2 regions of the Methylophaga sp. UBA3613 genome follow, and region 1 is predicted to be linked to the other one. Evidence: riboswitches for the same ligand, from Rfam matches in the RefSeq annotation. Region 1 holds a riboswitch; the other holds the start of a gene.
What was found. A riboswitch is a leader RNA that binds a small molecule or an ion and turns the genes downstream of it on or off. The one in region 1 is predicted to bind cyclic di-GMP.
Positions count from the first base shown of each region.

Region 2: another riboswitch for cyclic di-GMP. It lies ahead of B3S93_RS07610 (VPLPA-CTERM sorting domain-containing protein); the one in region 1 lies ahead of B3S93_RS11385 (hypothetical protein).

Region 1 is NZ_DFLS01000008.1:318,870-323,065, reverse strand. Features, by position in the region: gene B3S93_RS11400 (hypothetical protein) at 1-154, opposite strand, end outside; gene B3S93_RS11395 (polysaccharide biosynthesis/export family protein) at 194-745, opposite strand; gene B3S93_RS11390 (hypothetical protein) at 868-1,371, opposite strand; cyclic di-GMP riboswitch class I at 1,414-1,492, opposite strand; gene B3S93_RS11385 (hypothetical protein) at 1,648-2,166, opposite strand; cyclic di-GMP riboswitch class I at 2,196-2,277, opposite strand; gene B3S93_RS11380 (hypothetical protein) at 2,488-3,012, opposite strand; cyclic di-GMP riboswitch class I at 3,041-3,126, opposite strand; gene B3S93_RS11375 (hypothetical protein) at 3,451-3,975, opposite strand; cyclic di-GMP riboswitch class I at 4,004-4,088, opposite strand.
Region 2 is NZ_DFLS01000006.1:292,915-297,110, reverse strand. Features, by position in the region: gene B3S93_RS07620 (glycine cleavage system protein R) at 1-124, shown strand, start outside; gene B3S93_RS07615 (PFL family protein) at 135-1,508, shown strand; gene B3S93_RS07610 (VPLPA-CTERM sorting domain-containing protein) at 1,582-2,187, opposite strand; cyclic di-GMP riboswitch class I at 2,203-2,280, opposite strand; gene B3S93_RS07605 (hypothetical protein) at 2,403-2,882, shown strand; gene B3S93_RS07600 (bifunctional diguanylate cyclase/phosphodiesterase) at 3,287-4,196, shown strand, end outside.

The DNA of each region.
Region 1 (4,196 bases):
CAAAACTACCCTCTTCTTCTTCACGTAATTCAACATTATCATCATAACTAAACGTTGGCGAAAAATCGGCACCAATAATATATTCGGCTGCGTTGGCAAAAGGTGATTGAAATAAAGTTGCAGTTAAAACCGCCGTAATAATGTTAATTTTCATGCTGACTCCATCTTGGTGTCGATCATTATTATCCGTAAATTAAGGAATAATAATGACATCACCGCTTTCAAGCAGCACGTTAGATTCAAGTGATTTACCTTGTTTAATATCAGCATAATAGACAGGAATAATTTGCTGTTTCATTCCATCTCTACGCAAAATGATAATGTCATTTTCTTTCGCATAAGTAGTGAGCCCACCAGCTAAACTTAAAGCCTGCATTGCGTCAAGCGGTTGACTCATTCCAAAGGAGCCAGGGGTTAGAACTTTGCCGAGGATATGAATGGTGTTACCTGAAACCTGATTGACGGTAACGTTAACGACTGGATCCGAGATATATTCTGAAAGTTTTTCTTTAAGCTCAGTTTCTACATCAACTACTGTTTTATCTTTGGCGTTTATTTGGCCAGCTAATGGAAACGAAATAGTACCATCGGGAAGAATAACGACCTCTTTCTGCAAAGCATCTTCATTCCAAACTGAAATGCTTAACATGTCACCTGCATTAAGTGTGTAGGGTTCTGAAGCATGAACAACTGTTCCAATCGAAAGTGTCGCTAATAGCAACACTGCATTTACCAATTTATTCATTATTCTTCTCCATGTTTATAATTTACATTCGCTTCGGATGATAACACGTTATTTAAGCATAAAAAAAGGGAGCATTTCTGCTCCCTTATTTTAACTGGGTATTATTGTTGAATTAATCAGTTTTACGCTTTTGATTTAGCACGTAAACGCAGTCCCAATAGGCCTAATAAGGCAGGTGCGAAGAGAAAAAGCGCTGCTGGAATAGGCACAGCCGATACTGAAACATCATATTTCAGCTCATCAGAAGAAGCACTAAAGATATCCAAACCATAGTTTATACCAGTCATAAGCGTGGCGGTAAATGAGTAATCTGAGATGAGATTAAACTGATCAATAACAGCACCACCCATCTCAAATAACGATACGGTAGCTGAACTTAGATTTGCTTCTGGATTAAATGACCATACAATTTTAACGGGTGTATTTTGATCTGTAGATAGATCAAAAAATGATGACCAGTTGGTGTTTGGCTCATCTACCGTTCCGTGACCTAATACAACATCGTTGTTATTTAAGCTAACTTCTTGCGTAGCACCTGATGATCCGGCGGTGGTCAAATTTAAGGTTGCTGCATTTGCACTAATTGAGAAAAATAACGTCATAAAGAAAAGCATCGCTTTTTTCATAAGTCGCTCCTTTAAGGGGTTTGATTTATAGATTCAGTTAAGCAATGCAACCCGGCGATCTTACAGGGTAAGACCCGTGGCTTTCCGCCCCCGCCTCACAACAGGTTTGGCTATTGATAGGAAAGAAGAAATCCTTTCCATTGTGAAAACTTCCCAGCTTTTTAAGGAAGTTAATTTAACCGTAACGTTTTTTATTCAGTTTGTACAGAGTCTTTTCTGACAAAAAATATATAAAAAAGGGAGCTTCAAGCTCCCTTTTTCTTTCTCCTACCCGTTTTAGCCTGCAGTCATCTTGGCTCTACGACGCAATCCAATCAATCCTAATAAGGCGGGAGCGAATAAAAATAATGCGGCTGGTACAGGCACTTCTGATAATGAGGTAACTGACACATCGTATTTTAATGCATGTGATGTAGCATCTAAAATATCCAAACCGTAAGTTTTACCTGCTGACAATATGGCCGAAAAAGTAAAATCGCCCGTTATATCGTACGTTTCTGTAAAACTACCATCTAATGCAAAAATTGCTACAGTAGCAGAAACCAGATTTCTCACTGGGTTAAATGACCATTCAACATCAACAGCAGTATTTGTATCTGCTGTGACGTTAAACATTGAACTCCAATTTGATCTGGAGCTTTCAACAACACCACCACCTAAAACAACATTGTTCTTATTTAAGGTGACTTGCTGTTGGGATGCCCCATTTGAGCCCTCAGCTGTTAAATTAAGAGTTGCTGAGTTTGCACCAGCAGAGAATAAAAAGGCTATACATAATAGCATCGCTTTTTTCATAGCAATTTCCTTCTAAGTGAAAAAATAAGCAATGCAGCCCGGCCATCTTTAGTCAATTAAAGATCCGTAGCTTTCCGACCCTGCCTCACGACAAGTTTGGCTTTATATTGAAGATAGAAACAGAATTGTTTCTAAAATTGAGACTTTCTTATATTCGTGAAAGTTCAGTTACAGACTAACAGTTTTTGTGGATTTTTCAAATCATGTAGGTAAATCGCAGATGCAAAACTTTAGAGTCTTTTGATGATATTGAGCCCCACAAAGAAAAGGGAGCCGAAGCCCCCTTTCCTTGAACCAACAATATTGTTAACTCATTTGTTACTATGCAGCAGCTGTTTTCAGTGCTTTACGACGTAAACCGAAAAAGCCCATCAATGCTGGAGCAAATAACCATAATGCAGCTGGTACTGGTACTGCAGAAATTGACAGGTCGTATTTCAGAACATCTGATGTGGCATTAAAAATATCAACACCAAAGAATGATCCCGCTGTCAAAATAGCAGTAAAGATAAAATCACCAGTGATGTTAAAAATAGTTGGCGCACCAACATAACCACCACCAGGTCCAGTCAACAGACCAAAGGCCAATTGAGCATTACTCAAGCTGTTAGTTGGGTTAAATGACCACTCCACTTTTACTGGTGTATCAACATCAGTAGTAACATCAAACAATGATTCCCAAACTCCTGAATTAGCAACAGTACCACCAGCAAGAACTGTACTGTTGTTATTCAGATCAATACTTTGAGTAGCACCTGAAGAACCAACTGTTGATAATGTCAGTGTAGCGGCATTAGCACCAACTGAGAACAATAAAGCTATACAAAATAGCATCGCATTTTTCATAATAATTTCCTTTAATTGAAAAATTAAGCAATGCAACCCGGCCATCTTCAAAACCCAGCCAGAAGATCCGTGGCTTTCCGACCTTACCTCACGGTAAGTTTGGCAACAAAAACAGAAACAACATTGTCTCTGAACTTTTTATCTCCAAGAAATATCTCGGTGATGATTAAACACTACTACTTCATTTGCATGATTGAAATTGTACTATGGTACTAGTGACAAATTTATTGCAAAAAAATTAAATATTTCAGGCTGATTATAGCTGATTTTCTTTTTCTCACAATATCCATATTTAATGAACTTTATAACAATATTCTATTGGTTGTCCCACTTCATGCTGTGAATAATAGCTAACTGAATCAAGTACATAACTGCAAAAAAAAAGGGAGCCGAAGCTCCCTTTTCTTAAAACTAACAATATTGTTAACTCATTTTGTGTTATGCAACCACTGTTTTCCGTGCTTGACGGCGTATACCGAAGAAGCCTAACAGTGCTGGTGCAAACAACCACAATGCAGCTGGTACTGGTACTGCAGAGATTGACAGGTCATATTTCAAAATACCTGAAGTGGCATTAAGAATATCTACTGCAAAATATGAACCTGCAGTCAAAATGGCAGTAAAGATAAAGTCACCAGTGATATTAAAAATAGTTGGAAAACCAACATAATTACCACCAGGGCCAGAAACCAGACCAAAAGCCAATTGAGCTGAATCCAAGCTTGTTGAAGGATTAAATGACCACTCAACTCTTACAGGAGTATCAACATCAGTTGTAACATCAAACAATGATTCCCAAGAACCTGAATTAGCAACAGTACCACCAGCAAGCACAGTGCTGTTGTTATTTAAACTGATTTCTTGAGTCGCACCATTTGATCCGACAGTTGATAAACTCAATGTAGCCGCATTAGCACTAACTGAGAACAATAAAGCTATACAAAATAGCATCGCATTTTTCATCGTAATTTCCTTTAATTGAAAAATTAAGCAATGCAACCCAGCCATCTTCAAATAATACCTGAAGACCCGTGGCTTTCCGACCTTGCCTCACGACAAGTTTGGCGATTTAAAATAGGAACCATTTCCGTTCCCAACAAATAAAGCCACTTAGAAACAGCTCTCAAGTGACGGTTGAACAATACTGTTAATTTGTTACAAATAATGAGCCCTGCAACACAAAA
Region 2 (4,196 bases), on a different contig from region 1:
ACCGCGTTCAACCATCATGCAGGATTTGCGTGATGCACTCCATGAAGTCGGCCAGAGACTGGATATCGAAATTGATACGCAACATCGCAAGATCTTCGAATCCGTGAGCAACATCAGTAATTAAGGAACCTCTCATGCTCAACGAAAAAGACATTATTTCAACTTTGATGATGGTGCGGGAACAAAACCTGGATCTTCGCACCGTCACTGTTGGCATCAACCTGACCGATTGCGTCAGTCATGATCTGGAAACATTCAAACGTAAAATTTACGACAAAATCACCCGTTATGCTGGCCAATTGGTGGCATCCTGTAACCGCATTGAAAGACGCTACGGTATTGAAGTTGCCAATAAACGGATTTCTATCAGCCCAATCGGTGTTGTCGGTGCACCTTTTAGTTCAGAACAATTAGTTGAGGTCGCCGTAACGCTTGATAAAGCGGCGCATGAATTGGGTGTGGATTTTATTGGTGGTTTTACTGCTTTGGTAGAGAAGGGCATGAGTAAGGGCGATCAGGCTTTGATCGAAGCCATTCCACAGGCGCTGACGGAAACGCAACGAATCTGTTCATCCGTCAATGTGGCCAGTACGCGTGCCGGTATCAACATGGACGCGATTCTCAAGATGGGGCAAATCATCAAACAGGCTGCAGAACTCACTGCAGACGATGATGGCCTTGCTGCTGCAAAATTAGTGGTATTTGCCAATATTCCACAAGATGTACCGTTTATGGCCGGTGCTTATTTAGGCATCGGTGAAGCAGATGCGGTTGTCAGTGTTGGTGTCAGTGGTCCTGGTGTAGTTAAAGCGGCTTTGGAAAAAGCCTTGGCTGAAGATGAAAATATGGATCTGAGCCGTGCGGCGGATGTCATTAAACAAACAGCAGCCAGACTGACACGTGCTGGTGAGTTGGTGGGCCGTGAAGTGGCACAATTACTAAATCTGCCATTTGGTATTGTCGACTTGTCGTTGGCACCGACACCGAATCGTAATGACAGTGTCGGAGAGATTTTTGAAGCGATCGGTTTGCCAGCTTTTGGATCACCAGGCAGTACCGCATTTTTATCCATGCTCAATGATGCAGTGAAAAAAGGTGGTGCGTTTGCCAGCTCACATGTGGGTGGTTTAAGTGGTGCGTTTATTCCGGTTTGTGAAGATTTGACCATTGCTGAGTCGGCTGCAAACGGCACCTTGAATCTGGAAAAACTCGAAGCCATGACGGCAGTCTGTTCAGTTGGCCTGGATATGGTGGCTTTACCTGGAGATACTTCAGCTGAAATGCTATCCGCGATTATTGCTGATGAAATGGCAATTGGTGTCATCAACAAAAAAACCACAGCAGCAAGATTGATTCCAGCGCCTGGCAAAAAAGCAGGTGATATTGTCCGGTTTGGTGGTTTGTTGGGTGAAGGCCCAGTGATGGCTGTCAATATGGGGAATCAGGAAAACCGCTTTGTTCGCTTAGGTGGCCGTATTCCTGCTCCGATTCAAAGCTTGGTTAATTGATCATCTTATGCTAACAATTAAAAAGCCGTGACAGAAACTGTCACGGCTTTTTTAGATAAAATAAGCGTCAAAATTACTGGCTTTTCGCTCTTCTACGCATTGCTAAAAAGCCCATCAAACCTGAACCAAATAACCAAACTGCTGCTGGTATTGGAACGGCTGAAACCCGGATGTTATCCAGCATCGCTCCAACATTATCCCCCCCGAAGTTTCTAAAAGATAATTTATCCCCATCAACCAAATCAACCAGGAAACTATAGGTATGCCAATTTTCATCCCAATCCAAGAGAAGATGATTAACAAGTGCACCTGCTCCAAACAACACCGAAACTTGGTCAGCAGGACCATTACGTTGATTACCAGATAAATCAAAACTCACTTTGTATTTACCTGCAGAAAAACCATTTTTAGAAGACAAAATCCCTGCGTCACCAGTTGAGCCGTCCAGATCTACGCAAAAGCTACCAACTGAACAAACGATTCCCCATTGATTACCGTTTTTGATCAAATCAACCGTACCGTTTGATACATCCCAATTAACGAAGCTGTTATAGTTTAAGACAGAACTCGCTTGACCTTCACCTTCAAAGCTATCATATAGGCTATTAATGGTTGCAGCAAAGGAAACTGGAGCAAAACATAATGCAGATATTGCTAAAATTTTTGTTAAGTTTTTCATAGATATATCCTCAATTTTTGTAGTTCAGCAATCTCAACTTTGAGACCGGAAACTTTCCGTCCTTAATTCGCATTAAGTTTGGCAAAAATTAAAAATAAATGTGTCTTATAAAGTTCGACACAGATTCAAAATAATCCTTATTTAGACGTTTTTTAATTGTACTTTGGTACAAATACACTTAATAAATCACTTACGGTTAGTCCGGTAACTTATTAATGCAAAAACTCGTTGTACAAATTATTATCTTTCAGTGGGATAAATCTCAGCTTTCTGATGCGCACAAAAAAGCAAGGGCAGGATTACCTGATCGCTATCCGCTAAAATCCTCCTCTTCTGTTTTGTCTAATAAGCAAATATTGCTTGATAAGCATGGGGATGATATTTCTGGAAATCGCATTCGCTATCAAATGACAGATGATTATTTTTTAATTGATCGTTATCGTGTTGGTTTAAAAGCCAAAAAAGTGGAGTTCAAACCACGATTACAGGCCGATGAACCACCGATATTACTTACTTCGCTCGAAGAAGGGTGGGTACAGTGTCAGTACCAGTGGCGTTACCGGATGGATGAAGGCGGTTATATTTACTGGCTTTATGAAAATGTGATCGTAAATGTCTGCTTCGCAGAAAAAAACGATCCAGGTGTTTTTGTAAACTCACCTCCCACCCAACGTTTTACATCTCTACTGACCTGACTCACCAAACGCTCACAAAAACCATAAGTCCACTTGCTTTTAGTTCATGCTTGAGGATGAGATGGAGAGCACAGGTTTTTGGAGAGTAAATCTCTATAATCGCATTAAATTTCTACGGGACAAATTATTTTCTTTCCTTGGAGTCAATATATTACGACCAAGGTAAAAGTCCCTGGTTTTAGTGAGAATTATCCCTTGTAATGAAAAGGTAATATGCCTAAGATGCCCCGGCATTTTAAGATCGTTAAAATCAATTAACAGTTCTGTTTAAATATTTTTAATTGCCTGTTATGAATCAGTAAGTCCTTGAAATTATTTCAACTTAATCGCTAAGTAAAAACAGACGGGGTATTGACCATCTATCTAATGACCACCTCAGCCAAAACAAAGCCAAAAAGCCTCTCGTGAACAGCTATGTAGCCGATACCTCACCGGTTGCCATAGTGAAGTTTTGTCTGCAGTCTGAGCGGCAGATAGCAATTCTCGACAGTACAGCTTCCATCGTTGATATTTTTGGTTTTACCGCAGCACAAATTATTGAAGATTCCTCGTCTGCATGGATGAGCATTGATTCAGATGATCGTGGCATTATTCTGCAGAAAATGGCTGAGTCAGCTCAAACGATGCAACCTCTGAATCTGGGTTGGCATGTGTTACACCCTCAGAAAGGTAAGGTTTTAGTGGATTGCAAAGCCATGCCTGAAGCGGATTCAGAAAACGGAATGGTATGGCATGGCTATTTTCAAAATATCACCGACCTGAAACGTACAGAGCAGGAAAATCAGTCTCATTTGTGGTTTCTTGAATGTCTGGATCAGGTCAACCGGGCTATTCAGGGCACCAATGATCTTGAGCAGATGATGAGTGATGTTCTGGCAGCGATATTGTCGTGTTTTGCATGTGACAGAGCATGGCTTTTATATCCTTGTGATCCAGCAAGTGCCACTTGGCATATCCCCATGGAGCAGACCACTCCTGACTACCCTGGTGGTCTGTCTGCTGGAACAGATTTCCCGATGACCGAAGAGGCAGCCCGAGGTCTGGAAGCCTATCTGGCCAACAGTGAACCAGTAACGCTGATTACCACTATAGAAAGTCCTGATGCACCCGAATTTCTGAGAGAGCATCATATTCGCTCAATCATCGGTACGGCCATCTATCCAAAAACCGGTAAACCCTGGGTGTTTGGTTTGCATCAATGTTCGTATGAGCGAGAGTGGACTAACGACGAAAAACGTTTATTCAGTGAAATCGGTCATCGTTTATCTGATGGCTTGACCAGCTTGCTGATATATCGTGAACAACGTGAGAGTG